Regions from separate parts of the Exiguobacterium sp. s101 genome, predicted to be linked through region 3. Evidence: riboswitches for the same ligand, from Rfam matches in the RefSeq annotation. Region 3 holds a riboswitch; each other region holds the start of a gene.

What was found. A riboswitch is a leader RNA that binds a small molecule or an ion and turns the genes downstream of it on or off. The one in region 3 is predicted to bind S-adenosylmethionine.
Region 1: it holds a riboswitch for S-adenosylmethionine, as region 3 does, so the genes downstream of both, KNO76_RS09140 (methionine ABC transporter ATP-binding protein) here and msrA (peptide-methionine (S)-S-oxide reductase MsrA) in region 3, are expected to answer to the same signal.
Region 2: it holds a riboswitch for S-adenosylmethionine, as region 3 does, so the genes downstream of both, metK (methionine adenosyltransferase) here and msrA (peptide-methionine (S)-S-oxide reductase MsrA) in region 3, are expected to answer to the same signal.

What each region holds. Positions count from the first base shown of each region.
Region 1 covers NZ_JACSKX010000009.1:66,650-77,006, reverse strand. Annotated here, with positions in the region: gene KNO76_RS09155 (MDR family MFS transporter) at 1-185, opposite strand, end outside; gene KNO76_RS09150 (MetQ/NlpA family ABC transporter substrate-binding protein) at 286-1,119, opposite strand; gene KNO76_RS09145 (methionine ABC transporter permease) at 1,147-1,809, opposite strand; gene KNO76_RS09140 (methionine ABC transporter ATP-binding protein) at 1,799-2,827, opposite strand; SAM riboswitch class I at 2,905-3,010, opposite strand; gene KNO76_RS09135 (thioredoxin family protein) at 3,461-3,718, opposite strand; gene gcvH (glycine cleavage system protein GcvH) at 3,907-4,290, opposite strand; gene KNO76_RS09125 (arsenate reductase family protein) at 4,339-4,692, opposite strand; gene KNO76_RS09120 (hypothetical protein) at 4,740-5,471, opposite strand; gene KNO76_RS09115 (acyl-CoA dehydrogenase family protein) at 5,561-7,345, opposite strand; gene KNO76_RS09110 (acetyl-CoA C-acetyltransferase) at 7,359-8,531, opposite strand; gene KNO76_RS09105 (3-hydroxyacyl-CoA dehydrogenase/enoyl-CoA hydratase family protein) at 8,550-10,357, opposite strand, start outside.
Region 2 covers NZ_JACSKX010000017.1:698-11,054, reverse strand. Annotated here, with positions in the region: gene mnmM (tRNA 5-(aminomethyl)-2-thiouridylate-methyltransferase MnmM) at 1-459, shown strand, start outside; gene KNO76_RS12490 (alpha/beta fold hydrolase) at 490-1,206, opposite strand; gene KNO76_RS12485 (GNAT family N-acetyltransferase) at 1,295-1,765, opposite strand; gene KNO76_RS12480 (hypothetical protein) at 1,930-2,451, shown strand; gene metK (methionine adenosyltransferase) at 2,492-3,700, opposite strand; SAM riboswitch class I at 3,833-3,952, opposite strand; gene pckA (phosphoenolpyruvate carboxykinase (ATP)) at 4,274-5,845, shown strand; gene KNO76_RS12465 (alpha/beta hydrolase family protein) at 5,864-6,631, opposite strand; gene ytkD (RNA deprotection pyrophosphohydrolase) at 6,612-7,085, opposite strand; gene KNO76_RS12455 (glucose-6-phosphate isomerase) at 7,185-8,537, opposite strand; gene KNO76_RS12450 (iron-containing alcohol dehydrogenase) at 8,644-9,807, opposite strand; gene KNO76_RS12445 (Gfo/Idh/MocA family protein) at 9,882-10,357, opposite strand, start outside.
Region 3 covers NZ_JACSKX010000006.1:977-11,298, reverse strand. Annotated here, with positions in the region: partial or broken gene KNO76_RS06615 (GTP-binding protein) at 1-770, opposite strand, end outside; gene KNO76_RS06610 (hypothetical protein) at 879-1,145, opposite strand; gene KNO76_RS06605 (SMP-30/gluconolactonase/LRE family protein) at 1,158-2,039, opposite strand; gene KNO76_RS06600 (class I SAM-dependent methyltransferase) at 2,186-2,785, shown strand; gene rlmN (dual-specificity RNA methyltransferase RlmN) at 2,822-3,883, opposite strand; gene KNO76_RS06590 (amidase family protein) at 3,949-5,355, opposite strand; gene KNO76_RS06585 (hypothetical protein) at 5,469-5,630, shown strand; SAM riboswitch class I at 5,675-5,774, shown strand; gene msrA (peptide-methionine (S)-S-oxide reductase MsrA) at 5,842-6,366, shown strand; gene KNO76_RS06575 (DM13 domain-containing protein) at 6,484-6,789, shown strand; gene KNO76_RS06570 (hypothetical protein) at 6,933-7,169, shown strand; gene KNO76_RS06565 (class I SAM-dependent methyltransferase) at 7,356-7,910, opposite strand; gene KNO76_RS06560 (NAD(P)/FAD-dependent oxidoreductase) at 7,907-8,824, opposite strand; gene KNO76_RS06555 (GRP family sugar transporter) at 9,056-9,919, opposite strand; tRNA gene KNO76_RS06550 (tRNA-Ala) at 10,043-10,115, shown strand; gene KNO76_RS06545 (four-helix bundle copper-binding protein) at 10,227-10,322, shown strand, end outside.

The sequences.
Region 1 (10,357 bases), on a different contig from region 3:
AAGAAACTCATGAACAGGCCCGAAAGTGCCGTCACGGCAAAAATCGTTCCAATCACACTCGCTGAAAAGCCGAGCGTGGCCAAATAAATCGCAAAAAACGGCATGACAAAAAACGTCGCCAGTCGTGCAAAAAACGTCCCGAACAAGACGCCCCACGTCAGTGGATGAATCTGTCTGAACTTCATCCAAATCCCCCCTTTTCTTTCATATATGTAGTGTACTTCTCTTCATGAAAGAACACTAGACAAAAAAAGACTCAGGGGATGACCCCTGAGTCGAGCTGATTTATTGTTGTACCGGTACGACCGCACCTTTGTATTCGTCTAAGATCCATTGCTGTGTCTCTTCAGACGTCAACACTTCGAGGAGTGCCTTGACGCGCTCATCTTCTTCGTCCCCTTCATGTGTGACGATTAAGTTGACGTATGGTGAATCTTCCCCTTCAAGTGCGATGGCATCTTCAAGCGGGTTGAGACCTGCGTCAATCGCATAGTTCGTATTGATAAGGACCGCATCGCCTTCTCCATTTTTAAATGCCGTTGTGAGTAAAGTCGCTTCTACGTCCGTCTTGAACTCTAAGTCTTTCGGATTGTCAACGATATCAGATACTGTCGCATCAACTGTTTTGCCTTCTGCGAGTGTGATGAGTCCTTCTGATTGGAGCATCGTAAGAATTCGTCCGTGGTCAGCGACCGATGAACTCATGATGATTTCTGCCCCTTCCGGAAGTTCATCGAGCGCTTTGTAAGTTTGTGAGTAGACCCCGATCGGCTCGATGTGGACGCCACCCGCTGAGGCAAATTTGTAATCTTTGTTTTCAGTCATTTGTGACTTGAGGTACGGCTCATGTTGGAAGTAGTTCGCATCGAGCTCCCCGCTCGCGAGCGTCTTGTTCGGAAGTACGTAGTCTTGGAACTTCTTGATTTCAAGCTTGTACCCTTTTGCCTCATATTCTTCTTGGACGTGCTCTAAAATCTCAGCGTGCGGTACGTTCGATGCACCGACGATCAATGTTTTTTCATCGCCAGACCCCGAGTCTGCCTCTTCTCCGCCGCAAGCCGCGAGAACCGTGAATGCTGATAAAGCTGTCAATCCGAGTACTGTTTTCCAAGTTTTCATAATGAATCCCTCCAAATGTATGTGTGATTATGCTGAACGTTTATCAATTTTCGTGACGAGTCGGTCACCGATGAACTGGATGACGAACACGATCAACAAGATGAGCACCGTCGCCACGAACGTGACGTCGTTTTGTGAACGCTGGAACCCTTCCAAATAGGCCAAGTTCCCGAGACCGCCGCCTCCGACGACTCCGGCCATCGCCGTATAGCCGACGATTGCAACGATGGTCACTGTAATCCCGGAGACGAGCGCCGGGAGTGCTTCAGGAATTAACACTTTATAGATGACCTGCCATTTCGTCGCTCCCATCGACTCTGCCGCCTCGATGACCCCGCGGTCTACTTCGCGAAGCGCAAGTTCGACCATTCGAGCATAGAACGGTGCCGCGCCGATGATGAGCGCCGGAAGCGCCGCCGTCGAACCGAGCATCGTATCGAGTAAGAACAGCGTGAACGGGATGAGTAAGATGATCAAAATGATGAACGGGATCGAACGGAACACGTTGACGATCGCGCTGACAAAGACGTAAATCGGACGATTCTTCAATAATAGCGATTCGTTTGTAATATAGAGAACCAAACCTAAAGCGAGTCCGATCAAAAATGTCGCGACGCCTGCGACGAGCGTCATATATAACGTCTCCCAAGTCTGTTCCATCATGATTTGCCAGTCTACGTTAGGAAACATCGCTTTCCACCTCCACTTCTACGGATTGCGAACGAATCGATGCGATGGCGCGTTCGATTTCACTTGCTTCCCCAATCAATTGGATGAATAGCGTGCCGAGCGCACCGACTTGTGATTGTGTCACGTTCCCGCCGATGATGTTGAATCCGATGTCATGTGTTTTAAGAACGTCAGACAAAATCGGGTGCTCTGCCGTCTCGTTCAAGAATTTCAATTTGACGACTTGACCGCTCGGGTACCGTTCCTTCAAATGTTCGAACGTGAGCGACAAATCGTCGACTGCTCCGATTTGTTTGACGAACTCTTTCGTGATCGGTTGTTTCGGATGTTGGAACACATTAGAGACTTGACCCGTCTCGACGACTTTTCCTGCTTCCATCACGGCGACTCGGTGACATATCTTTTGAATCACGTGCATCTCATGCGTGATGAGGACGATCGTCAATCCGAGTTTCTTATTGATGCTGACGAGCAGCTCGAGAATCGAATCCGTCGTCTTCGGGTCGAGTGCACTCGTTGCTTCGTCACAGAGGAGCACCTCTGGGTTTGTGGCGAGCGCGCGTGCGATCCCGACTCGCTGCTTTTGACCGCCCGATAATTGTGACGGATAGCTGTCCTCGCGACCGTCCAATCCAACGAGTTCGACGAGTTCTTGAACCTGACGTTTCCGCTCACTTGCCGGCACCCCAATCAGCTCGAGCGGAAAACTGATATTTTCTGCGACCGTACGCGACCATAGAAGGTTAAAGTGTTGGAAGACCATCGAGACGTTTTTACGGACACCTCGTAATTCTTTCGGGCTGAGTTTCGTCAGCTCGCTCCCGGCAACTTCGATTTCACCGCTTGATGGTGATTCGAGACGATTGAGCAATCGGATGAGCGTTGACTTCCCTGCCCCCGAATATCCGATTATTCCAAAAATTTCACCGCGATCAATCGTTAGTGATACATCATCAACCGCCTGGACACGACCATTTTTCGTATCAAACCATTTGGCGACGTTTCGTAATTGAATCAATATATTTCCCTCCTGACAACAAAAAAAGCGCACACGTTTGAGCAAACGTGCGCACTTTATCGTACGGACAACGATTGCTCTCATCTTTCAAGGTTTTCACCTTGCTGGAATTAGCACCATTTCGGATTACTCCGCGGTTGCTGGGCGTCATAGGGCCAGTCCCTCAGCCTCTCTTGATAAGAGTGTTGTATATTCGATTAGCTTTATCATAGCGACAGCTTTTTCTGCTGTCAAATCCTTTTTTCAAAAAATTAAAAAAAGGTGCCGTCCGAGGACGACACAGAACGTAGCACCTTGAGTCACGGAAGGACAGCCCATAGATGAGAATCTTTTGCCCGTTCAAGATTTCCACCCTTACATGGGGGAGATTCACCAATCACCACTCAATCTTAGCTTGGACCGTGCGATTATACGAAACGTCTCTCCTCGCTTGATTTTTTTGGGGGACAATCGAAGGGAAGACTGACGTGTATTCGTGTAAAGTGTAGCAGCGGCTTCGCCAAAACGTCTTGATGTCGGGAATATCGCGTCCTATTTTGTGTTCAAGTAAGATGTTGTAATGAATATACCATTCGTGAACTTTCTGTGTCAACTGATTATTTAAAATTTTCAGATTATTCTAATGTTCCTCTCTTACTTTACGAAAGAGAGGACATGTTGCACATTTTGAAACGCGTAAAGACGATCCCGCACCTTGCCGTTTTCAAGCTTCAATAGTGCCGGAACACTCATCACCTGATACGCTTCGAGCTCTTTCGGAATATAGTTCGCATCCCGCTTTTCAATTTTAATTTCAGGGTCGACCGCTTCGATGACCGTCAACATTTTCTCCGCTACAGCGCATGTACCACACATCGGGGCGTATATATATAAGTATCCGTCTGTAATCATTCTTCTCACCTCTCCTGTCATTATAATGGGCGATGGATTCTCATTCAAAAATCGTGCTCTGTTGAAATTTTAAAATATTCTTCTATCTCGTGTTTGAACGAGCGACGCTCATCAAATCCGATCACTACCGCCTCGACTTCGAGTAAACAAAAAAACGGCTTCTCCGATTCGGGAGAGGCCGATTTCGATTATCCTTGAATCATCGCTTCATATTCTTCCGCAGACATGAGCTTGTCGAGGTCCGACTCTTCCGTCAACTCGACTTCGACCATCCATGCGTTTTCAAACGGTGACTCGTTGACGAGTTCTGGAGAATCCGCGAGGTCCTCGTTCACTGCTGTGATGCGTCCTGATACCGGCGCATACAACTCAGAGACCGTCTTCACTGATTCGACCGAACCGAATGGCTCGTCGAGCAAAATTGTACCATCGACTTCTGGGAGTTCGACAAACACGATATCCCCTAGCTCGCTCTGTGCGAAATCCGTGATGCCGATGCGGGCTTTCGTCCCGTTCACTTCTACCCACTCATGTTCTTTTGAATAACGTAAATTTGCTGGTACTTTGCTCATCCTAACTTCCCCCTCAAATGAATTAGACTCACATCTGTATTATAGCACTTAGCCCCAAACGTCCGTAAAGGACTTTTCTGAAAATCCGACGGTCGTTTTTTCACCATTTGTGACGATTGGCCGCTTCAAAAGCATACCATTGCTCGTTAATAACTCGAGTTGTTCGTCTTCTGATAAATGTGGCAACTTGTCTTTAATTCCTTCATTCCGGTAAACTTGCCCGCTCGTGTTGAAGAATTTCTTGAGCGGTAAATCCGATTGCTTCCATAAATCAGCGAGTTCTTCTTTCGTCGGCGTCGATTCGACGATATGGACGTATGTATAATCGATGCCTTGCTCTTTCAACCATTTTTCTGCTTTTTTGCACGTACTGCATGGTGGATAGCCGTATAGTGTCACCATCTGTTCATCACCTCTATCATCAATGTAGCATATTCTGAGAAATCAATTCACGTCTCAAGCAACCGCTCAATCTCTCGCTTCATCGTCGTGTTGACAACATGTCGCTCTTCGATAAAACGTAAGATGGTCGACGCCGCGACGCCTGATCTGCCATATCCTAATACCCCGCCCAACAGGAAAGAAATCATCTGCGGATGTCTCGACTCGACCCGACGTGTCGGGTTGAAGGCGTCGCCTTGTTCACCGATTGCTTTCAAGACATTTTGAACGGCTGCGACTTGGATGAGCTCGAATCCGGCAAGCGTCTCCCCTCGACGTTCGCGTAACAAGCCCACATATAGATTCGTCAATGCTTCTTCGTAGTAATAAGAGGATGTATGACGCTCGATAGCGAGGTCCGGTGTCGCGAACACATCTAGCGCCTCATCACGTCTCCAAACGACACGTCCTGGCGTATAGGCGATGGTCGCCAGTTCGTGCAGTTCAAACACGGCGAACTCGCCATAAATGCCGTCATGATACATGATTTTATGCCCGTCTTTCGTATTTTGGAACTGATAGTGAAGCGGTTCGACTTCGAGCCAGTCAAGTCGGTCAATAAAGCGTGCCTTATGCCCGTCCTCGACAATCAAAAAGAAATCGAGGTCTGAATACTCATCCAACCGCTCCGTCTCTTGTCCAATCGATCCTAATGCAAGCAACATGAGCGTGCCGTCATGTTCGGCAACGGACCGTCCAATTCGTTCCATCCGGTCGAGTAATACATCTCGTTTTGTCATCATCTCTCCCCCTCGTCTCTATTGTACGTGGCAGAGCTCAAAAAAAGAAAGGGCCGACCGCGTCCGGTCCACCCTTTCTGTCAATTTGATTAGACGATAAACTTATTCGCTTTGATGAGGCTCGCTGCGACTTCACGCTTCGTACCGATTACATTGATTGGCTGGTAGCGGCTGAACTTTTTCATCGCCGAGAGAAGCATACGCTGCTCGTCACCAAACGCCGCTGCGTACAACACTTCTTTCGCCATGAGTTCGACTTGTTTGAATACTTGCTCCGCAAAAATTTCTGTGTAGCGGACTTTGAGCGTGTTCTTCTCTTCGCCTGTACGTGCGATCGCTTTGTCTGTACGAGCGATGGCTGCTTCAAGCGCGTAGATGGCACTGATCATGTCTGCGATCTTCGCCAAGATTTCTTGTTCGTTTTGAAGGTCTTGTTGATACTTCTGTACCGCTGTACCAGCGACCATCAAGTGGATTTTCTTCATGTTCGCAAGGAGCATCTTCTCACGTGCGAGCGGTGAGCCGTCCAATTCTTGTGGCATGTAGCTCATGAGCTCTTTTTGAAGTTTTTGTGCTTCTGCGAGAAGTGGCAATTCACCTTTCATCGCTTTCTTGAGGAGCGTACCTGGTACGATTAAACGGTTGATTTCGTTCGTTCCTTCGAAGATTCGGTTGATGCGTGAGTCACGGTAGAGGTTCTCGACTTCATATTCTGCCATGAATCCGTATCCACCGTGGATTTGAACCGCTTCATCGACGACATAGTCGAATGTTTCAGAAGCGAACACTTTGTTGAGTGAGCATTCAATCGCGTATTCCGCGATCGCTTGTGCAACTTTCGATCCATCACGCATATTCTCGTCACCGAGTGCGTCGAGGCTGTCTTGGAACAAGCCACCTGTACGGTAGACCGAACTTTCCATCGCATAGATATTCGCTGCCATCGTTGCGAGTTTTTCTTGGATGAGCGGGAATTGACTGATCGGTGTCTTGAACTGCTTGCGCTCGTTCGCGTATTGTACCGAGAGGTCGAATGCACGTTTTGAAGACCCGACTGCTCCGACTGCGAGTTTGTAACGACCGACGTTCAAGATGTTGAAGGCGATGACGTGGCCTTTTCCGACTTCACCGAGAAGGTTGTCGACTGGTACTTCAACATCTTCAAGGATGAGCGTACGTGTCGACGATCCCTTGATTCCCATCTTCTGCTCTTCTGCGCCTGTTGAAACTCCTTTGAAGTCACGCTCGACGATGAAGGCACTGAACTTGTCGCCATCGATTTTCGCGTAGACGACGAAGACGTTTGCGAAACCAGCGTTTGTAATCCATTGCTTCTCACCGTTCAAGACGTAGTGCGTGCCCGCCTCGTTCAAGACAGCTGTTGACTTCGCACCGAGGGCGTCAGATCCTGAGCCCGGCTCAGTGAGTGCGTAAGCTGCAATCCATTCGCCTGTCGCAAGTTTTGGCAAGTACTTGTGTTTTTGCTCTTCTGATCCGAAGAAGACGATCGGGAGCGTCCCAATCCCAACGTGTGCGCCGTAGCTGAGTGCAAACGAACGCGCTTTCGCAAAACGCTCCGTAATGATGGAAGATGAGATTTTATCGAGCTGGTAGCCACCGTACTCTTCTGGAACGTCTGCTCCGAGGAGTCCGAGCTCTCCTGCTTCTTTCAACAATTCGACTGAGAGGTCGAACTCATGTTTCTCGATGCGTCCGAGGACTGGCATGACACGGTCATCAACAAATCCTGCTGTCGTGTCCCCGATCATCTTATGCTCATCTGAAAAATCCTCTGGAGTGAAGAGACGCGCTGCGTCGAGTTCGTCAATGACGAAGCTACCGCCTTTAATCAATTCATGTTCTGTACGTTCCATATCCGATTCCCCCTTAAAGTAATTCGAAGACACCAGCCGCGCCCATACCGCCGCCGATACACATCGTGACAACCCCATACTTCTCATTGCGTCGTTTCATCTCATGCAAGATCGAGACCGAAAGTTTTGCTCCTGTACATCCAAGCGGGTGGCCGAGGGCGATAGCGCCTCCGTTCACGTTTACTTTCGACGGATCAATTCCGAGTTCCCGGATGACACCGAGTGACTGACTCGCGAACGCTTCGTTCAACTCGAACAATCCGACCTCTTCTAACTTCACACCAGCCATCTCGAGTGCTTTTGGAATGGCGACGATCGGACCGATTCCCATCACTTCCGGGCGGACACCGCCGACCGCGAACGAGAGGAACTTCGCCATCGGTTGTAACCCTTGGCGTTCTGCTTCTTCACGCTCCATGACGAGGACAGCTGCCGCTCCGTCTGAAACTTGTGAGGCGTTACCTGCTGTGACCGAACCTTTGATTTTGAACGCAGGACGGAGTTTGCCTAGCGCTTCAACCGTCGAGTCGGCACGGACACCTTCGTCATGCTTCACGACTTTCTCCACTTCAGCGACTTTTCCGTCTTCACCGAGTACGTGCTCGATGACCGTCACAGGGGCAATCTCTTCTTGGAACTTGCCACCTGCGATGGCTGCCGCCGCTTTTTGGTGACTGTTGATGGCGAATGCATCTTGGTCCTCACGCGAGATATTATATTCAGCCGCGACACGTTCTGCCGTATGACCCATGCTCATGTAGTACTCTGGTGCCGTCTCCATGATGTGTGGGTTTGGACGGATGACGTGACCACCCATCGGGACTTGGCTCATCGATTCCATACCGCCGGCGATGATTGCCGTCGCTTGACCGATCATGATTTTTGCCGCTGCATCCGCAATAGCTTGAAGGCCTGACGAGCAGTAGCGGTTGATGGTAATCGCTGGTACTTCGTGCGACAGTCCCCCCCGGACCGCCGCATAGCGAGCGATGTTCATCCCTTGCTCCGCTTCTGGCATCGCACAACCCATGATGACGTCATCAATCGGGCCTTTATATCCTGAACGCTCAAGCGTTGCCTTGATGGCATATCCCGCGAGCTCGTCCGAACGAACGTTACGGAACGAACCGCGCTTTGCTTTTCCGACCGGCGTCCGTGCGCCGGCTACGATGACTGCTTCCCTCATCTGTTTTGTCCCCCTTTATCAGTTCCGTAGTGGTTTGCCTTTCACGAGCATATGTTGCATCCGTTGTTGCGACTTCGGCTCCCCGATGAGGCTCAAGAAGGCTTCACGCTCGATGTCGAGGAAGTACTGCTCGTCGACGAGCGTACCGTATGCCAAATCGCCACCGCTGATGACGTGTGCGAGTTTCTTCGCGATCTTCAAATCGTGCTCTGAAATATAACCACCATAGAACATTTCATACGCCGCGAGTTCGAGCGTCGCTTTACCCGTTTGACCGACGACCGGTAACTTCTCGCGAACGGGTGCCGTGTACCCGTCAGCCAGTTCAAGGACCGTCTGTTTCGCATCGAACGTTAAGTGGTCACGGTTCATTGAGATTCCGTCGACCGCACGGTGGTAACCGAGCGTCTTCGCATCAAATGCCGACTTCGATACTTTCGCCATCGCGATGTTCTCGAACGTCTGCTGTGCAGCCTTCTCAATGTTTTGCATCGATTTTGGCGTCTGCTCAAGGAGACGACGATACGTGTTGACGTTTCCGCCCCCACCTGGGATGAGTCCGACCCCGACTTCGACGAGACCCATGTATGTCTCAAGCGCGGCTTGCATACGCGCTGCCGGCAAGCTGATTTCCGTCCCACCACCTAGCGTCATGCCGTATGGTGCGGCGACGACCGGGCGACTTGAATAGCGAATCTTTTGAACGGCTTGTTGGAACTTGTTGATGATCCAATCGAGTTCGAACCAGTTCTCGTCTTCTGCTTCCATAAGCATCATCGCAAGGTTCGCGCCGACACAGAAGTTCTTGCCATCGTTGGCGAGGACCATCCCTTTGAAGTCTTGCTCGACACGGTCGATCGATTGTTCAATCATCTGCATGATGTCGACTCCGATTGCGTTGTTTGGTGAGGTGAATTCAAGTGCGACGACGTCATCGCCGATATCGACGAGGCGTGCCCCACCGTTCTCTAAGATGATACCGTTTGATTTTGCGAGCGGTTTGAGTTTCAATTCTTTCGGGTTGACGGTCTTCTCGACATACGCCTTCGACGCTTTATCGTAATACTGGTCTCCCTTGTAGAATGACGTATTACCTGCAGCAAGCATCTCATCGATCCATGCCGGGACGTCATAACCTTCCGCTTTCATGCGCTCGACTGATTTTTCAACACCGAGGGCATCCCACATTTCGAACGGTCCAAACTTCCAACCGAAGCCCCACTTCATCGCGTCATCGATAGCGACGATCGTATCGGCGATTTCTCCAGTGAGACGCGCCGAGTAAGCGAGCGTCTTCGCCGTGATTGGCCAGAGCAGTTGTCCGATGCGACCTTTGTTAAAGATAGCACCTTTCAATTTCGCCTTCGATCCAGGAAGTGACTTGATTTGATCGAGTTCAGCACCTGTAATCGCTTTCAATTGTTCGTATTCGAACGTCTGAAGGTTCAATTCCTGAATGACCTTGCCTTCTTTCTTATAAAAGCCTTGACCGGCCTTTTGTCCAATCCAGCCTTTTTCGACGAGTTGCTTCATTTCTGCGGGAACGTCGAACGTGTCCTTCTCTTCGCCTGATTCGAGTGTCTCATAGACGTTACCTGCCACGTGGACGAACGTGTCGATTCCGACGACGTCAAGTGTGCGGAACGTCGCCGATTTCGGACGACCGATGAGTGGACCCGTGATTGAATCCATTTCTCCGATTGAGGCGTTTTGCTTGAGCATCTCTTCGAACGTGACGAGAAGGCCGTACGTCCCGATGCGGTTCCCGATGAAGTTTGGTGTGTCTTTTGCTTCGACGACACCTTTTCCGAGACGGTCTTCCGCGA
Region 2 (10,357 bases), on a different contig from region 3:
AACGCCGTAGGCGAAACGGGACACGTATACGCATTTGACATCCAAACAGAAGCGGTTGCTTCAACCCGTGCACGTATACAGGAAGCAGGTGTCTATGAACGGGTGACCGTCATTCATGATAGTCACGATACGGTTCATACGGTCGTCGCGAATGAGACACGACCAATCACCGCAGCCGTCTTCAATTTGGGTTATTTACCAGGAAGTGACAAATCCGTCACGACACAAGGGAATACGACCATTGCCGCATTGTCTCAATTACTAGAGGTCATGGCTATCGGTGGTGTCATCGTCATCGTCATCTACCACGGCCATGAGAGCGGGAAGGTCGAACGGGATGATGTGCTTCGCTATGTGGAGTCGCTTGACCAAAAGCAGGCGGGTGTACTGCGTTACGGCTTCATCAACCAGATCAACCACCCTCCATTCATCGTGGCGATTGAAAAACGTTCAAAATAAAAGAAGGCGGCTCCTGTGAGTCGCCTTCTTTTATTCTTGAATCAATTCATAAAACGTCATGAGCGTTTCTGCAAATTTGGTGTTCAACCGCTCATACCCAAAATGCGGGAATCCTTCTAATCGACGGATATACACTTGATCTCCACCAATCTTTCGGCAGACGTTCAACGTCAACTTCACGTCTGCAAATTGATCATCAGGTGCGTAGAAACAAGCGAGCGGGAGACGTGGCAAATGTTTCTTTTCTTCTTGATGCTCTACGATTTCTTCTTCGATTTCCCGATATTGGGCATATGTGATTTCACCAAATCGGGACGATTCGTCGCCGCCGCCGCCGGTGAATGTCATCATTCCGAGTGGTAAGTCTGGGCGAAAACGATCGACTGCACTCGCGACGACTTGTTTTAATCCACCGATTTGACGAGTCGCATGCCAATCAAACAATGGAGAGATATAAGTCAGGCTCCCGAGCGGCACATCATACTCCTGAAGAAGCCGGTTTGTAAAGAGCGCCCCGAGGCTGAACGCCACGACATGAATCGGTAATTTATACTCGCCGGCCTCACGTAACGCCCGTTTGATCAATTGTTTATGATCTTCTGCCGTCAAGCCCATCGATTGGTCGCGGACGACAATTACTTCGTACTCGTCTTGAAGTCGTCGAATAAAATTCTCGCTGATCCGAGATGTGAACTGTAGCGGATAAACGATGACGATGACCCCTTTTTGTGTTTCTTCATATGTCATGCTGCCGTCACCTCATTTATAGACTATATTCATTGTATCAAAAAAACATCAGCCGCAACTGATGTTTAAGCAAAATCCGTCTGGAGTCTTAGCTCGGGACATATCTTAGATGAATGAGTTCCATCGGTTGGTCGTAGACCTCTTCTTGAATTCGATTCACTTCTTTAAATGATTGATGCAAGAGGAAAGCAATCGCCTGGTCATTCGAATTTTCAACGTACACTTCCACCGGTTGTGTTTTTTTCGATTGAAGGTGCCTTAAAAAATCTGCACCGTACCCGTTCCGATGGTGATCGGGATGAAGATAGAGACGAAGCATCTCCCACATGTCACCGCGATCGATGGCATGACAAAATCCGATGACATGGTCTTCATACTCGCCAACGATAAAATATTGTTCTCGTGCTTCTTCACTTGAACTGATTGCTCGTACAATCTCTTCTTGTCGATAGGCGCGCTCCATCGCTCTTGTCCGATTGGAATCATTCTTTGAAATCGTTGCAAGTGCAATCGTTCGAATTAACGCCGCATCTTCTGGAACTGCTTCTCGCATATTCATGATCGCTTCCCCCTTTAGGCCAATCTATTTGTATCATTCCCTATCATAGTGTTTTTATCCTGCACTACATTTCTTTTTCATGACGATTCATTATAAAACGTTATCTCAGCATTCGACTTGGGTATAAAACTAGCAATGCCAATCAAATGAAGGAGTGGAACAACATGGAACCAAAATTAGAGCATGACCCGAAAGTCGAACAAACAGAGAACCCAAATCGTCAATTTGACCAAATGAACGCGGGAAGTCCGAAAATAAACGTCGTGACCGGCATGTTACTCGGTGCACTTGTCGGCGGTCTCCTCGCATTACTTAGCTCCTCGAATCGAGATCATACGAAACAATCCCTCTCGAGCGCAAAATCTTCGGTCGGCGGCATTGTCAATGAAATGAAACAAGACCCTGCTGGTAAAGCCTCACAGGTTATTGAACAAGTGAAGACGGCTTCCGGCAAAATTCAGGAAGTATCTACAGACGTTCAGAACGTATATGAAAAAGTCGTCAGAGAAGTAGATACAGTTAAAGAAGACGTCAATAAAATCGTTGATACGGCACAAGAAGCCAAGTCTGATTTACAAGATATCGGTGAGAAGGTCGTCGAAGCGAAAGATACAGCTCTCGGACAAGAAACAACTTCCAACGATTCTGAGTCAGACGAAAATAAACAGACACCACCAACTACATGAACCAAAAAAAACGACCTTTCCGCGGAAAGGTCGTTTTTGATTACACGAAACGCTTCGCGCCTTCTTCAAGAACTGCTGCTTTATCTGTTTGCTCCCAAGGGAGTTCCACATCTGTACGACCGAAGTGACCGTAAGCTGCTGTCTGTTTGTAGATCGGGCGACGAAGGTCGAGCATTTTGATAATACCTGCCGGACGGAGGTCAAAGTTCTCACGAACGAGTTCAACGAGTTCTGTTTCGCTCAATTTTCCAGTGCCGAATGTATCGACAGCGATTGATACAGGGTGTGCAACCCCGATTGCATACGCGAGTTGTACTTCCGCTTTATCCGCAAGTCCTGCTGCAACGATGTTTTTCGCTACATAGCGGGCTGCGTATGCCGCTGAACGGTCAACTTTTGTCGGATCTTTACCAGAGAATGCACCACCGCCGTGACGAGCGTATCCACCGTACGTATCGACGATGATTTTACGTCCTGTCAAACCTGCATCCCCTTGTGGTCCACCGATTACGAAGCGACCAGTCGGGTTGATGAAGTATTTCGTTTCAGCATCGATAAGTTCAGCCGGAATGACTGCTTCAATGACATATTTTTTCAAGTCTTCTTGAATTTGCTCGAGTGTAATCTCTTCTGCATGCTGCGTCGAGATAACGATTGTATCGATACGAACAGGGTTGTTATTCTCATCGTACTCAACCGTTACTTGTGTTTTCCCATCCGGACGGAGGTACTCAAGCGTACCGTTCTTACGTATTTCCGCAAGACGACGTGACAACTTGTGTGCCAACGAGATTGGGAGGGGCATGAGTTCAGGTGTCTCGTTTGTTGCGTATCCGAACATGAGACCTTGGTCTCCTGCCCCGATTGCATCAAGCTCCTCTTCAGTCATTTGACCTTCACGAGCTTCAAGGGCTTGGTCTACACCTTGCGCGATATCGACCGATTGTTCGTCAATCGATGTCAAGACTGCACATGTTTCAGCATCGAAACCATATTTCGCACGTGTGTATCCGATTTCACGGATTGTTTCACGGACAACTTTCGGGATATCCACGTAAGTTGACGTTGTGATTTCACCAGCTACGAGTACAAGACCTGTTGTGACAGACGTTTCTGCCGCAACACGGGCATTCGGGTCTTCCGCTAAAATGGCATCCAAAATCGAGTCAGAAATCTGATCACAAATTTTGTCTGGATGTCCTTCAGTAACCGACTCTGAAGTAAAAAGTCGACGGTTCAAATTTGACATTCAAAAAACCTCCTATAATAAGGGTGATATGTGGACGGTACTCGTTCCCCTTACGCGTTGCTTTGGGACGGTAATGAAAAAAACCTCCCCCGATGACATACATGGGGAAAGGTTGAATCGTTCTTCCTTACCCTCTTATCGTTCGAAGCTAATGGCTTCGCTTCAGGATAGCACCTTTTCCGCACAAGACTTCATGTCGGACGGTTGCTGGGCTTCGTAGGGCCTTGTTCCCTCCACCGCTCAGAATAAGAGTATCCGTTACGAAAACCATCATATAAATGACATCCGATTATGTCAAGGGAATTGAACGAATTCGTATTTTTTCACAGACTTGCTAAACATTTCTGTTTGTGAATCTTCAACCATTTTTTTATTTCGTTTCTTTTTTTTAACACCTTGTGATAAGAGAATGTGTTAAACTATCCTTGTAAGAAAGCGCTTACTTAATAGAGAAGAAATGCTTGTTTTTAATTAGTGTGTCACATATAATTAAAAACGTCATACTAATTAATCTTGATTGCGGAAGTATGCGGATTTCATCCACATCTATTTAGGGGAAAGGTGGGATTCAGGATGGCGACAACGCTCCTGAAAATCGAAGAATTAATTAATCGTACCGACATGTTACGGAACTTGACGGTTCCAGAGCTGGTAGAAGAAGCCATTCAAAATGGTGAAGGTGTACTGACAAAAGACGGGGCATTATCTGTCAGCACCGGTGCTTTTACCGGACGGTCACCGAAAGACAAATTCGTCGTACAAGATGAAGTCAGCAACAACCTTGTCGATTGGGGGAAGGTCAACCAACCAATCGCTGAAGAGAAGTTTTCAGCACTTCTTGAAAAAGTACTCAATCACTTAGAGAAGAAAGATAAGCTCTACTATCTTGAAGCTGCGGCTGGCGCGGATGAACACTACACCTTACCCGTTCGTGCCATCACAGAGTATGCGTGGCATAGTCTATTCGCTAAACAACTCTTCTTACGTGAATGGCCGACGAAAGGTGCGTTCGACCCGTTTACGGTCATTTATGCACCGAGTTATAAAGCAGACCCTGCGGTCGATGGCACAAACTCAGAGACGTTCATTCTCGTTTCATTCGCCAAACGTACAATTCTGATCGGGGGAACAGAATACGGTGGTGAAATCAAAAAATCAATCTTCTCCGTCATGAACTTCTTGTTGCCTGAACAAAACGTGTTATCGATGCACTGTTCGGCAAATGTCAATGATGCGAACGAAACGGCTCTCTTTTTCGGATTGTCGGGAACTGGGAAGACGACACTTTCGGCTGACCTTGAGCGTCACTTGATCGGTGACGATGAACACGGATGGTCACCAGACGGCATCTTTAACATTGAAGGCGGTTGCTACGCAAAGACAATCAATTTATCACGTGAGAACGAACCACAAATTTATGATGCGATTCGATTCGGTTCATTGATTGAAAACGTTGTGCTAAACGATGATCGAACACCAGACTACAAAAACATTTCTTTAACGGAAAACACGCGTGCGGCATATCCGATTGAGTTCATCGACAATGCGATGCTCCCATCACGCGCAGGTCATCCGAATACAATTGTTTTCTTGACGGCAGATGCGTACGGCGTCTTGCCACCGATCAGCAAATTGACGAAAGAGCAAGCGATGTATCACTTCTTGTCTGGCTATACGTCAAAACTTGCCGGCACGGAGCGCGGTGTCACAGAACCACAAGCGACGTTTTCGACTTGCTTCGGTTCACCGTTCCTCCCGCTCGCACCAGAGCGTTACGCGGATATGCTTGGTCAATTGATTGAAAAACACGATGTCGATGTCTATCTCGTCAACACAGGTTGGACAGGTGGTGCATACGGTGAAGGTTCACGTATGAAACTCGCTTATACGCGCGCGATGGTCAACGCCGCAATCAATGGACAGCTTCGTGATGTCGAAACGATGAAACATGACATTTTCAATGTCGAGATTCCAGTAGCCATCGAAGGTGTACCGAGTACTGTTCTCAATCCACGAGATACATGGAACGATTCAGCTCGTTACGACATGGAGGCAAAAGCACTTGCCATGAAATTTAAAGAGAACTTCAAGCGTTTCACGAAAGCAAGTGAATCAATCATCGCAGCCGGTCCACTCGTCATCTAACTACATCAAAACACCGACTCAATCATGAGTCGGTGTTTTTTCTTGCTGTATCATCCAGTCCATCGCCTGCTCTGTCGTCTCCCATTTATCCCAAAATGGGAGCTGATGTCCGAATGGGACCACCCAAAATTCAGCCTGCTCCCCTAACTTCTCAGCGACAGCTGTCGCATGACGCAAGCGAACCTGCTCATCATCCGTACCATGGATGATGAGTGTCGGGGCCTCCCATTCTTTATAGAGCGGGGAGCGTTCGACGTATGCGGACTCAGCTGTCCTTGGGTCCCCACCTGTCATGCGACGTAACATCTTCCGCATCGAACGCTGTTCCTCATATGTCCATTCTAGGTTCGTCACGCCTGCCCAGGATGTGACCGTGGTGACCGGTCGTTCGGAGGCGAGCGATAGTGCCATCATTCCGCCTCGCGAAAAGCCGAGCACGTGAACCGGTCGTCCGCTCGTTTGAACGCGATCGAAGAGCGAGAGCACATCTTCCAAGTCATCCCCACCAAAATCCTCTTTTCCAGTCCCACCATGGTTGCCACGATAGACGGGAGCGACGACATGAAAGCCGCGTGATGCGAATTGCATGAGCCGCGGTAAACGGACGTCCCCGATTCGTGCCGTCCCTCCCCGTAAGTACATCAACACGTGCCCATTCGGTTGTTTTGGTTCGATTGAATACGCTACGACCTCTTCTCCATCATTTGTCGTGTACCACCCTCTTGTCACCCGATAACCTGCGTACGGTGGTAACACATCAACTCGGTCAAACCAACTGTTGTTCATGTAGAACCCTCATCGTCTCCGGTAAGACTCGGTCTTTCATCATAAAACTATAACGTTGATTGCGTAACAAATTACCCGGCAATGCATCAATCAAGACGGCCCCATCCGTCTCGTCGACGGCAGGATGATCTTCAAATCGCTCAATCTCTGCAAAGTAAATATTTTTGACGACCGTATCACCTCGACCGAGCACCCGATACTGTCCCAAGTAGCGTAGTGTCTTCACGATTCCACCGGTCTCTTCATAAACTTCTCGGATTGCGGCGGCGTCCTCATGCTCGCCCGGCTCGACTTTCCCGCCCGGAAACTCGAGTCCTCTTTGTTTATGCTTCGTCAATACCCACTTATCCTCGTAACGGGCGACGACCCAGACGTGGAGCGGTGTGTCTGAGAATGGATAATGGGTGAAGCTTAGCTCAACTTGATTATGATAGTAATCCTTGAATGTCTTCATAGTCCATCCCTTTCTTTCCCCTATCTACTCTCACTTTACCTTGTCTTCACCCAGTTTCAAACAAAAAAATCAGCCCGACTTGCGGACCGATTCGTTTTCTTATTGATTCAAGCGTTTTTCGAGTTCTGCTTTTTGTTCTTCATATCCCGGTTTACCGAGCAAAGCGAACATGTTTGCTTTGTACGCTTCGACGCCTGGCTGGTTGAACGGGTTCACTCCGAGGATGTAACCGCTCATCGCGCATGCTTTCTCAAAGAAATAGAACAAGTAACCAAGGTGATAGGGGGTCATCTCCGGCAATTCGACGACTAAGTTCGGTACATCGCCGTCTGTGTGTGCGAGAAGTGTTCCTTCTGTCGCCTTGTCATTCACAAATTGAATCGTTTCACCGGCAAGGAAGTTCAAGCCATCCAAGTCCTGTGCGTCTTCTGGAACGTTCATCGAATGACGAACTTCTTTCACACGGATGACTGTCTCGAACAAGTCGCGACGACCTTCTTGGATGTATTGCCCCATTGAGTGAAGATCCGTCGAGAAATCGACAGCCGCAGGGAAGATCCCTTTATTGTCTTTCCCCTCTGATTCACCGTAAAGCTGCTTCCACCACTCTGACACGTAGTGAAGAGCCGGTTCGTAGTTGACGAGCATCTCAATCGACTTTCCTTTTGCGTAAAGGGCGTTTCGTACAACCGCATATTGATATGCTTCATTCTCTGCCAATTCAGGAGAGCTGTAAGCGTTCTGTGCGTCACGTGCCCCTTCCATCAAGGCATCGATATCGATTCCGGCAGCGGCAATCGTAAGAAGACCGACTGGTGTGAGGACAGAGAAGCGTCCACCGACATCATCAGGAATAACGAACGATTCGTATCCTTCCGCGTCCGCGAGGGTCTTGAGTGCACCGCGAGCCCGATCTGTCGTTGCGTAGATGCGCTCACGCGCCCCGTCTTGTCCGTACTTTTCTTCCATGAACTGTTTAAGGACACGGAAAGCAATCGCAGGTTCTGTCGTCGTCCCTGATTTCGAGATGACGTTAACCGAGACGTCTTTTCCTTCGAGCACTTGAAGCAATTCTCTCATATACGTCGATGAGATATTGTGGCCCGCATAGAATACTTGTGGAGCCTTGCGCTCTTCTTTTGATAATACGTTGAAGAACGAATGTTGAAGCATTTCGATCGCTGCACGGGCACCGAGGTAAGATCCTCCGATTCCGACGACGACGAGAACGTCTGAATTCTCGCGAATTCGTTCCGCCGCAGCTTTGATTCGTGCGAACTCATCTTGATCGTATTCGGTCGGAAGATCGACCCACCCAAGAAAATCACTTCCGGCTCCGCTTCGCTCGTGAATCACAGAGTGAAGGGTTTTTACCGTTTCTTGCATTTGGTCGATTTCGTGCCTCCCTACGAATGAGAGCGCGTTTGAATAATCGAAACGTACAGTTGACATGTCATTTCCTCCTTTAAATCGCTCGTAAAAGAGCCATACATGACCCATCATAAACGGAAACGTCGGATTCGTTCAATCATTATTGCAAAATAGGCAAGAATTCGCCTTATTTACTAAGTTCTAAGATTTTTGAGACATCTTCCCGTTCAAGTGTACGGAAACGACCGAATGCACCACGCTTCATTGCCGAATCGAGAATCGCATCGAATGTCGACTCATCAATTTCGTAGTCCCGGAGCGAGTTTGGCGCACCGAGTTGGTCGAAGAATGCACGAACAGCTTGGATTGTCCGTTTCCCTGTCTCCAAGTCATGTTCACCCGGCTCGACATCGAATACTTCGGTACCGAGTCGTGCGAAACGTGCTGCGTTGTCTTCATCCAATACGTGTTCCATCCAACGTGGGAAGAGGATCGCGAGACCGCCTGCGTGCGGGATGTCGTGAACAGCCGATACCGCATGTTCGATGTTATGAGACGCCCAATCTCCCGCAGCACCCATTTGAAGCACACCGTTCAATGCCATCGTACCCGAGAACAAGATGATGGCACGAAGGTCTACGTTTTCTAAATCGTTCACGAGTTTCGGAGCCGATTCCACGACCGCTTTCAAAACACCTTCTGTCATGCGTTCCTGTACCGGTGCATGGTTCGGGTGGAAATATTGTTCGAAGCAATGGCTCATCATGTCGACGATGCCGTAAATCGTCTGGTCTTTCGGAACCGACACCGTGTAACGTGGATCAAGGATGGAGAACGTCGGGAATACGAGCGGATGGCCCCAACCGAACTTCTCTTGTGTCTCCCAGTTCGTAATGACCGACCCAGAGTTCATCTCTGACCCCGTCGCCGCGAGTGTGAGGACCGTCCCGAATGGCACCGCCTCTGTCGGGATATGCTCACGGAGGACAATGTCCCACGCGTCCCCTTCATAAGGGATTGCCGCTGAGATCAGTTTCGTACAGTCGATGACGGAACCTCCGCCGACTGCGAGTAAGGCATCGATGTTTTCTTCACGGGCAAATTTCACAGCACGACGTACCGTCTCGATACGAGGGTTCGGTTCAACACCTGAGAAGTCTACGTATGAGATACCGGCTTTTTCAAGTTCGGCCACGACTTCATCGTACGTCCCGTTCTTTTTGATGCTTCCGCCACCATAGACAAGCATCACTTTCTTCGCTTCGAGCACTTCGAGTTCTCCAGCTAATTTTTCGACCTGATGTGTCCCAAAAATTAGTTTTGTCGGGTTTTTGTATTCAAAGTTGTGCATAAGTCATCCTCCTCATAGAAATATGTAACACCTTCACTATATACCCTGTTTTTACGGAATGAAAAGTATCGTGCTTACTGATAGATGCGGTCGATGATCCGATGCAAGATGACTGCTTCCTCCGCTTGACGATAATTCGGCTCCTGTCGACAGGCTTCAAGGAAGAGCTGGATTTGCCGTTCGTACGGATCGTGTTCAGTCAAATAAGCAGGTTGCTCGTCAAAGAGCGCTCCATATTTTTCGGTATGAAGGGTGAGTGGAAATAAGCTGGCCCCAGCTTTCGTTCCGCGACATTCCACACGCATCGTATCCTTCTCTTCGATATTGGCCATGTAGCTGACGTCAAGCAGCAAGGATGCCCCTGTTTCAAACGTGACCATCGCCCTCGCCGTATCTTCGACTGAAAGCGAACTCGAATCCCATTCTCCTAGTAAGCCGACACCCGGACGATTTCCTAAATATTGCCCGACGTGCCCAACGACTTCACTCGGCTTCGGATAGCCCATCAAGTAAAGCGCAAGGTCTAACATATGGACACCGACATCGAGCA
Region 3 (10,322 bases):
CTAATCCCATACTCTTCCGTTGCCGGCGTATGTTCTTCTGCCTCGAGCTCTTGAATCCATCCCGCCGCATACATCGCCTGATCGAAATCGAACAACCGGACGTCAAGTAGATCGTCTAACGCCACGTCCGAGTAGGTCGAAGTCAACAATCGTGCGCTCGGGTTGAGCGTCTTGAGCAGACCTTCCATCTCCTGCAGTTCCGCTTCAGACACCCGGTCCATCTTGTTCAAGACGATGATATCCGCAAACTCGACTTGGTCGACAAGTAGGTCCACAACTTCACGGACATCTCTTGTATCGACGGCTTGTTGACGTTCCATGAGCGATTCACCAGAATTGAAATCTTTGAAGAAACGGTACGCATCGACGACAGTGACCATCGCATCGATATAGACACGGCTCGTCAAATCGATCCCAAGGGCGTCGTCGGCATACGTGAACGTCTGTGCGACGGGAATTGGCTCGGAAATCCCTGATGACTCGATGATAATCCCATCGAGGTCACGATCCTTTGTCAGCTCATCGACAGCCGTGAGCAAATCTTCACGTAACGTACAGCAAATGCACCCGTTCGAGAGCTCGACTAACTTTTCATCGGTACGGGAGAATCCGCCCTGTTCAATCAACTTCTCATCGATGTTCAACTCACTCATATCGTTTACGATGACCGCATATTTTTTGTGATCACGGTTATGTAAAATGTGGTTGAGCAGTGTCGTCTTCCCGCTACCAAGATAACCTGAGAGTACCGTAATTGGAATTCGTTTCATGATGGACCTCCGTTAAATAGTAATCATTACTCTTTGTATAATGTAACGGTTCCACCCTTTTGTCAATAAAAAAACACGCCTCATCGACGTATTTTCATGAACATTCAATTATTCTTCCAACGCTTTCCGTTCTGCTTCTGAACGCGGATAGGCGTTTGCTTGCCACTCGGCTCGATAAATGGAGTCGAGCTGCGTCAATCCGACTTCATCCTCGTCCTTGTCCGAATCGACACTCGGGACCTCGTCCCACTTCGGATCGAGATAAGAATGATCCTCTTCCCGCGCTCGACTTTCTTGTAATTTTTGAATTCCCACCTTGACCGCTGCCGCAACTGCCAATCCAATACCTGCTCGCACTAACAGTCGTTTCACCATCGTATGTCCTCCTCAACGCCCAAAGCGATAAAGCGGCATCCCTTTCACATCTGTCTCGATAATAAATACCGATCCAGCGTCCGGATGTTCGGTTAACGCCTCCTCGTCCATCCCTTCACGTGCTGTTGTGATGGCTAATCGATTGAGACCATCCCCGATGAAGGCGCATGATGTGACATTCGGGGCAGGGACGTGAACTTCTAACACTTTTTCACCGGTCGATGGATCCCAGCGAGATACTTTACTTCCTGCATAATGTGCGATCCATAAAAAACCTTCCGTATCCGATGTCATGCCATCCGGGAAGCCGTCCTCTTCCGAAAAGTCGATGACGACCTTTCCGTTCGACAATGTGCCGGTCTTCATGTCAAAATCATATTGTCGAATTTTTTCGGTCGGTGTATCAATATGATAAAAAACGGAATGGTCAGGAGACCACGTCAACCCGTTTGAAAGTGTCAACTCATCCATAAGTGTTGTCGTCGTTCCATCGCGGTCCACCCGATAGAGAGATGCCTGATTCTCTTTATCGTCCAAGTGGAGCGTCCCGGCAAAAATACGACCGTACGGATCGGCTTTCCCATCATTAAAACGTAATCGACCTTCAGGGTCATCCAATTCGACAATTTTAATTAACTCCCGGTTGATTTCATCCCATTCATAAATCCCGTCTTTAAGACCAAGGACGACACCATCCGTCACTTTTGGAATGACGAAACCGACCTGTTTTCCGACTTCGAAAGAAGAAATCTCGTCTTCTCGCTCGTCATACCACCATAACGTATGACCTTCGATATCCACCCAATAGAAACGCTTCAACTCAGCATCCCAACAAGGACCTTCACCAAGCGTATTTCGTACCCGAATCCACAACGACGCATCTATTCTTTCCATTACTTAGCCTCCACTCTATCCATTAGTTCAGAAATCTATTCCCTTCTCCCATCTGGACTATGCATGAATTCGAAAAATCGTAGAGGATTTCCACCCTAGTCACATCATTTTGATATATTTATGGAAAGGTGAGAGGAGTGGATCATTTGTCTAAATGGAACGAACGTTATAATACCGATGAATATGTGTACGGAACGGAACCAAATCAATTTTTACTCGACTTCATCACAACACATCGGCTTGAAGGAAAACATGTGTTAGCCATCGCTGAAGGAGAAGGTCGAAACGCAGTATGGCTCGCCACACTCGGACTCGACGTCGAGATGTGGGACGCTTCGAAAGTAGGGCTCGAGAAAGCGAAGCGATTAGCGGCTTCGCGAAACGTCTCCCTTCAGACGAAACAGATCGATTTGAATGAAGCGGACTGGTCGCAAGATGCGTATGACGTAGTCGTCTGTATCTTCGGCCACTTTCCTCCGCATGTCAGAGAAAAAGTGTTCGCCGGTATTCGACAAATGCTTCGACCTGGTGGCCTATTCATAACAGAAGTTTACTCTACAACCCAACTCGCTTACGGGACAGGCGGACCAAAAGACGCCTCACTTCTGTACACCGAAGAGATGTTTCACCAACTCGAAGACGATTTCATCCCTCTCGTTTTAAACGAGAACGTCGTATGGCGAGAAGAAGGCACGCTCCATCACGGTGAATCCGCTGTGATTCAATATATCGGACAAAAACGATAAGCAAATGGCCTCCCCGAGGTTCGGAGAGGCCATTTTTCATTTCGCGCCTTCGACGTTCATATGCTTACTGCGGAGTTGTCCACATGCCGCATCGATGTCTGTCCCGTGCTCGAGACGGACACCTGTGTTGACGCCACGTTTTTTCAAGATGTCGTAGAACGCCATGATGTCCTCAGGCGTGCTTCGCTCATATTGGATGTGCTCATTGACCGGGTTGTATGGAATCAAGTTGATGTATGACTTGTCTTTGATGTCTTCAATCAAATCGGCGAGTTCTTCCGCATGTTCCGGTAAATCGTTCACTTTCGAGAGTAGGATATACTCGAAAGTGATTCGTTTGTTCGTCTTCTCGACGTAGTAACGAATCGATGGCATGAGTTGATCAAGCGGGAACGCCCGGTTGATTTTCATGATGCGTGTCCGAAGCTCATCATTCGGCGCATGAAGCGAGAGCGCCAAGTTGATGCGTAAGTCAAGGTCTGCGAACTTGTAGATCTTGTCCGCAAGCCCACTCGTCGACACGTTGATCTTACGCGGAGCGATCGCAAGACCACGCTCATCTTTGACGACACGCAAGAAGTCGACCAAGTTGTCGAAGTTATCGAACGGTTCGCCGATTCCCATGACGACGATATGGCTGACGCGATCACCATCTCCTTCTTCATCGAGGAAGTGTTGGACGGTCATGATTTGCTCGACGACCTCACCAGCCGTCAAGTCCCGTGTCTTCTTCAACAATCCGCTCGCGCAGAAGCTACAGCCGATGTTGCAACCTACCTGAGTCGTCACACAGACCGAACGTCCGTATTTGTGACGCATGAGCACCGTCTCAATGTAATGCCCATCATGTAATTTAAGTAAGAATTTGACCGTTCCGTCGCCCGCTTCCTGTTTGACGAACAGGTCTTGAGTCGAGATGACGTATTTCTCTGTTAAGTACTCGCGCACCTCGTCTCGTACGTTGAGGTCGTCCATCGATTTGACCCGATCGATGTAGAGCGAATCCCAAACTTGACGTGCGTGGAAGGCACCGTATCCCGCTTCCGTACACTCATTTGTGAGTTGATCGAACGTCAACCCGTATATAGATGATTTCATTGTAATCTGTCCTTTCTCTAATCCGCATACGTATCATTGTAGCGGACGTGAGAGACGGGTGCAACTTACGAATAATCTGGAGGTGTCGGTCGTGTGATGAACTGTTCGAACGCATAAGCGACCCGAATCAAATCACGCTCCGCATAGCTCGTCCCCGTGAACGAGAGGCCGAATGGGGCACCGCTCTCTTTCAGTTGATAAGGGATTGTAATCGTCGGATGCCCTGCTTTCGCAGCCATGTCGTAGTTCATGTCATGTGGGAGGACGATTGCATCCAGTTTATGAGTTTGAAGCAATGCGTCAATCCCTTCTGTTTTCGAAAGACGGACGTCCTCGATGCGACGGTCGAGATAGCTCGATTCAATCAGTTTTCCAGATCGGGCGTTCGCCTCTTCAAAGAGGCTCTGACCGTGCGGAATCGATTCAGGATGTTCCGCGTTCCACTCGATTAAATCAGAAAGCGTCTTAAATGGCACTGTCGTGTTCGCGAGATACGCCTCGACCCCGAGCTTGAATTCGTCGAACAGGATGTCCGCCTGCTCTAGCGCCGTATGCTTCGGCAGTGTGACCTCGACGAGTTCGATTTCTGCTTGCCGTAACAATCGGATTGCCTGTTCATATAATCCGACTTCTTCGTCTGAAATGTCTGGTTTGACGAACCCGACGCGCATCCCGACCGCCTGCCTCACGTCGAGACATGTCACGTAAGGGGGGCCGACCGGTGTCTCAAGAGTCGCCGGATCCGATTCATCCTCACCACACATCGATTGTAAGGCGATGACCGCATCACGAAGCGTACGCGCCATCGGTCCTGCCGTATCTTGAGAACGTGAGATCGGAATGATTCCGGAGCGGCTGATCAATCCGACGGTCGGCTTGATCCCGACGATGCTGTTATGGACACTCGGATGGACGATTGAACCGCTCGTCTCAGATCCGACTGCTAGAAGCGTGAGGTTTGCCGCGACAGCAGAAGCCGACCCTGAGCTTGATCCCCCGACATCCAACCCGTCGCCATATGGGTTCATCGTCTGTCCACCGACGGCACTCCAACCGTTCGGCATATCTTCCGTTAAAAAGTTCGCCCACTCGGACAGGTTCGCCTTCCCGAGGATGATGGCCCCGTCAGCCCGCAAGCGTTTGACGAGCTCGGCATCTCGACCGGCGAAATGATGTCGCATTGCGGCAGCACCTGCAGTCGTTCGCATCAGACCGTTCGTCTCGATATTGTCTTTGATTAAGAGGGGAATGCCGAGTAGCGGTTTGCGTACCCCTTTTCGGTAGGCTCGGTCTGCCGCCTCTGCCTCGAACAGGGCGTCTGGATTGACTTGAATGACGGCGTGAAGCCGTTCATTATATGTCGCAATCCGTCCTAAATAATAGGCGGTCACGTCTCTCGCCGTGAATTGTCCTTCTTTATACCCACGATGCGCACGTTCAATCGTCAGTTCATGTAATTGGATTTGTTCCATCATACATTCCTCCTTTATCTCTCCCCTTTTATTCGTGCTCTATGTCTGATTTCCTTTTCGTATCGCCAAGTCGATGTGTTCTTGTTACACTTAAGAAAAAACAGGAGGTTCCTATGACACGATCCTACATATTCGTGTTGCTAGCTGTGTTCGGTCTATTTTTCTTACAACTATACGGTGAAAATGTGCCTTATGGTACACCCATTTCCATCGCTTTAATTGGATTCATCATCGTCTTGACTGTTTTTCAGTTGAAACGAAAACCGAATCATTGACGAATGTATTTTGAGGATGATATGATGCTCTCACCAACTACATATCGATATCAAGAGTGAACGAGAGATCTGGCTCCGCGACTTCACAGCAACCTGCCTTAGGCAAGGTGCTACGACCAGCAAGGGAAACCTTGAACGATATGACGAAAGCGCTCATGTCATCCGACGTGAGCGCTTTTTTGTTGAATGACGATTTGGAGGGAACGACAGAATGAAAAAAGCAACATTCGCAGGCGGCTGTTTTTGGTGCATGGTGACACCATTTGAGGAATTACCAGGGATTGAAGGCATCGTATCCGGCTATATGGGTGGACAAGTCGACAATCCGACATATGAACAAGTCAAAACAGGAACGACTGGTCATTTAGAAGTCGTTCAAATCACATATGATACAGCATTATTCTCGTATGAACGTCTCCTTGAACTGTATTGGATTCAGACCGATCCGACCGATGACGGTGGTCAATTCCAAGACCGGGGACCTCAGTATGCCCCAGCCATCTTCTACCATACGGAAGAACAACGAGTCGCTGCTGAGATGAGTCGCGATGTGTTGGCGGCGAGCGGGCGCTTCACGGCCCCGATCGTCACGAAAATAATTCCAGCGACGACGTTCTTTGCTGCAGAAGACTACCATCAGGACTATCATAAAAAAAATCCGAAGCATTATAAGGAGGACCGGGCCATCTCGGGACGCGACGAGTTCATCGAGGAGAAGTGGACCGAGACAGTATGATATTCAACGGACGCGAATTGAATGATTCGCGTCTTTTTATAAGCTCATGAATCGGGAAAAGAGACGTCCGAGTCACCGGAAGCACAACCGAGTCCAACCGAAGTAGCGGGTGTGTTCATGGACGGGGAAAAAAATTATGAGACGACCGGGACGATTCGCTCGGTCGAGGCAGAAGACGGGACATATCTCCGATTTGAAGAGTTCGAGACGACGAACGGTCCAGACTTATTCGTCTATTTGACAAAACCAGGGCAAGAGACGACCGAAGGCGTCAGTTTAGGGGCGCTAAAAGGGAATATCGGGAATCAAAACTATTTGGTCCCTGCGGATGTGAATCTAGAGGAGTACAACACAGTTGTCATCTGGTGCCGTGCGTTCAGCGCGACGTTCGGGACGGGAGAACTGACTATAGCAAATGAATGAATTGACTGCAGGGCGGCTGAATGAATCGGCCACCCTCTTTTCATTTGAAATCGGCTAAAAAATAAAGACCAATCATCCAACATCAATTGTGTATATGCTATCATATATGTAAATAAGTGTAATTTCAATGAGGAGGGTCGATCATGGAGCAGACATTGCCACAACTATACAAACACTACTTTTGGAAACGTTTCTTTCTATTTTTCATTCCATTGATGGTGGTCGGCATACTATCCGAACCGATGATTATTCAGAATCCATTCGAAGAGCTCGAAGACTATGGAGCATTTGTGTTTTTCTTGGCAATTTATATCCTTGTACTCGGTGGATGGGCGGCATTTATGTCGTCGATGATGTGGCGGATCAAACAATACAAATGAAAAAAGTAATCGATATGGTAAAGTGCGGAACTTAGTATAAGGCTGAACGAATCACTGCTTGTTCAACCGTTGAGAAGACGGGGTAGCCTGACGAGATTTCAATCAATAGGTCGGATCATACGGGGATCCCCCACCTTAAAGCAAAGCTTAGGCGGGGGGCGTTCAAATAATAGTTTACCTACTCCCTCAACTGCTCTTTTTCAAGATATACATATGGTAGCGCGCATTGAATTCCGGATAGTCTGTATAGCTATCAGCAAGTATTTCCCAATCGATTTCCAACTCATCGAGCACGCGCTTCAAGTATGTTTCCCTTTTTTGGCACTGTTGCATAAAAATGGCCAACACCTCACCGTTCTTCAGCTCCGCAGCAATACGTTGGAGCAGTTTTGTTTCGTCCTCAATCTCCCTTTTATAAAAATGTAGCATTGAATCTAACAGGACAATATCGTATTCCTCATCTATCGGATAAGTGTAAACATCTCCTATTTTTCCGGTCACTCTCAACTGCTCGTCACGGGCGACTTGATTCATTTGTTCGAGCCCGACAGTGGAGATATCGACGCCTGTCACCGTGTACCTTAACCTTCCTAAAAATAAAGAGTCTCTTCCTTGTCCGCATCCTAAATCTAAGACATGCCCTTTCGGTTCATACGCCTTAAAGAACGCCATGAGTTCAGGGTATGGATTCCCGAAATAATGTTGTTCTTGATAATGTGTATCGTAGATTCGTTCCGTCATGTTACCTCACCTCGTTCCCAATCTTCCATCGCCAGTTCATGGTTAATTTCAGCTGCGACTTCATACCCATCACTCGAAGCCTTTAGCAATCCAGGGAACACATTCTTTGTGTCTCCGATCACATATAGTCCCCTCACGGTCGTTTTCGCTCCTTCTTCAGTTTTGACTCCCCCCATGTCTGTATAATCGATGCCAAAGTGGTCTAGAGAAAACGCCTGATATTCGCCTGTATCCATGATAAACCCAACAGTTCGATGGTACGTCTCCCCTGACGTCATAACGACCTTTTGTAGCTGACCCTCGGTTGAAATAAGTTTATCAATCACCTCTTCTACAAGCTCCACACCGTGCCCTAGTAAATCTTTCCGATCTTCTTCCGAAAGCGTTGCAGCACCGTTTGTAAACACGATTAGATCCTGACTCCAGTTATAAATCAATTTAACGTAGTGAATAAGCCAAGGCTCGTTCCCAAAAATCGTCAAAGGTTCATCTTTTCGCTCCCAACCATCACAATAAGGACACGGAAAAACCGTTGAGCCGTATACGTTCTGTAGTCCTTTGATTGCCGGCAGTTTTTCTTTTATCCCCGCTGCTACAATGACACGCGGGCTGGCAAAGCTATCCCCATTATCGGTCTGAACGGTAAAAATGCCATCTCTTTTTTCCAGTACCGTAACCTTGGTTTCAACATAGGTTACTGTCGGATATGCCTTGATTTCGACTAAACCGATCGACTTGAATAGTTCGGGCTTCACACCGTCCCGTGTCAAATACCCGTGCGATGCATGCGTCACACGGTTCCGTGCGGTATTAGCATCCAATACGAGAACCTTCCGCTTTGATCGTCCAAACACAAGGGCTGAACTTAAGCCAGCAGCTCCGCCCCCTATTACAATCGCTTCATATTGTTCCAACGTGTCCTCTCTCCTTTCTAACAATCGCACTTGCCGTTTTCGCTACATATGTACCTTCAGCAATCCCTATCGGTAGTTCTCTCACCTGATCTCCTAGATTTAAGACGACGAGCGAAGGAAAAAGGACGATTGTCCCGAAAACGTCGGTCGAATCGTCCTTATTTTTGTTCAATCTCGGATGGAACGGAAGATTTTCAATTCCTCTGACTAACTTGTTCCTTCAAACCCGATTTAACTCTTGGCAATCCCAAGCATAAATCCAGCGACGACAATCAAACCGATTCCCATAAATACATAGACGCGTTCTTTTGTCGTCTTCTCTTCTTTCAATAAATAAATACCACCGAGTGTCGCCACGACGACGTTCAATTGGGACAAGGCGAACGAGGTCGCGATCCCGACTTCTCCGCTTGAAACGAAAAGTCCGAAGTTCCCGATCCCCCAGGCAAGACCCGCCAAGATGTTTTTGAACGTACGCGGATCCAGTTTCTTGACGTCTTTCTCACGAAGACTGAAGAAAAGTGCTGTGATGAACATCCCGACGGATTGTGGAAGGATTGCCGTGATTCCCTCTACTTCAAAGTAGTTCGTCAAAACGGCATACGTGACGTAACCGATACTTGAAACGAAGAGGACGAGTAGTCCCTTTTTCAAGGCGCCGGCACTATCTTTGTCTTTTTTCTGTTGATACGAAGTCATCGTCGCCCCGATGATGATCAAGACGAGCGCTGAAAACCCTAACCATAGCTCCGTCGTCGTCTGCCAGTCTCCGAGAACGATGACTCCAAAGAGAGACGTCCCGACGAGCTGCATGCCCGTACTGATTGGCATCGCCTTCGAGACACTTAAGATTTGGAATGATTGAAACTGTAAGTATTGACCGAGCGCCCAAAACGCCCCTGAGATAAACCCGGTCACGATGGCGAGTGTCGTGAACTCCGGTCGGAAGACGAGGGCAATCACTGCCGCCATGATCATCGCCCCGATGGTCGTTCCGATCAATTGCTGAATTGGTTTGCCTCCCACTTTCGACACGATGAGCGGAATACTTCCCCACATGAGTGCGGGTAAGAGTGCCAAGAGAATCATTTCCATAGAGCACACCTGCTTTCTTAATATAACGTCTAACATGAAATTCCCAGGCTTTTAATTTTATAAACCTAAAATGAAAAAGAGAATTGCCATAGCGAATACTAGGATGATATAATGATTTCGAACGGGGCATTAGCTCAGCTGGGAGAGCGCTACGCTGGCAGCGTAGAGGTCAGGGGTTCGAGCCCCCTATGCTCCATTAATTTGTCACATCTCGGATGAGGTGTGACTTTTTTATTGACCTGGTGCGATTCAACCACTTAGTGAACGGGTAATGGTAGATAGACTTTTCATACAAGGGGGACTTCCGATGGAACGCACATCTGTAGAAGAAACATTGACGAGCGTGATCGAATGCTTACGGGCTTGCAACCACTGTTTCTCAAAAAGTTTACAAGAAGAGGAT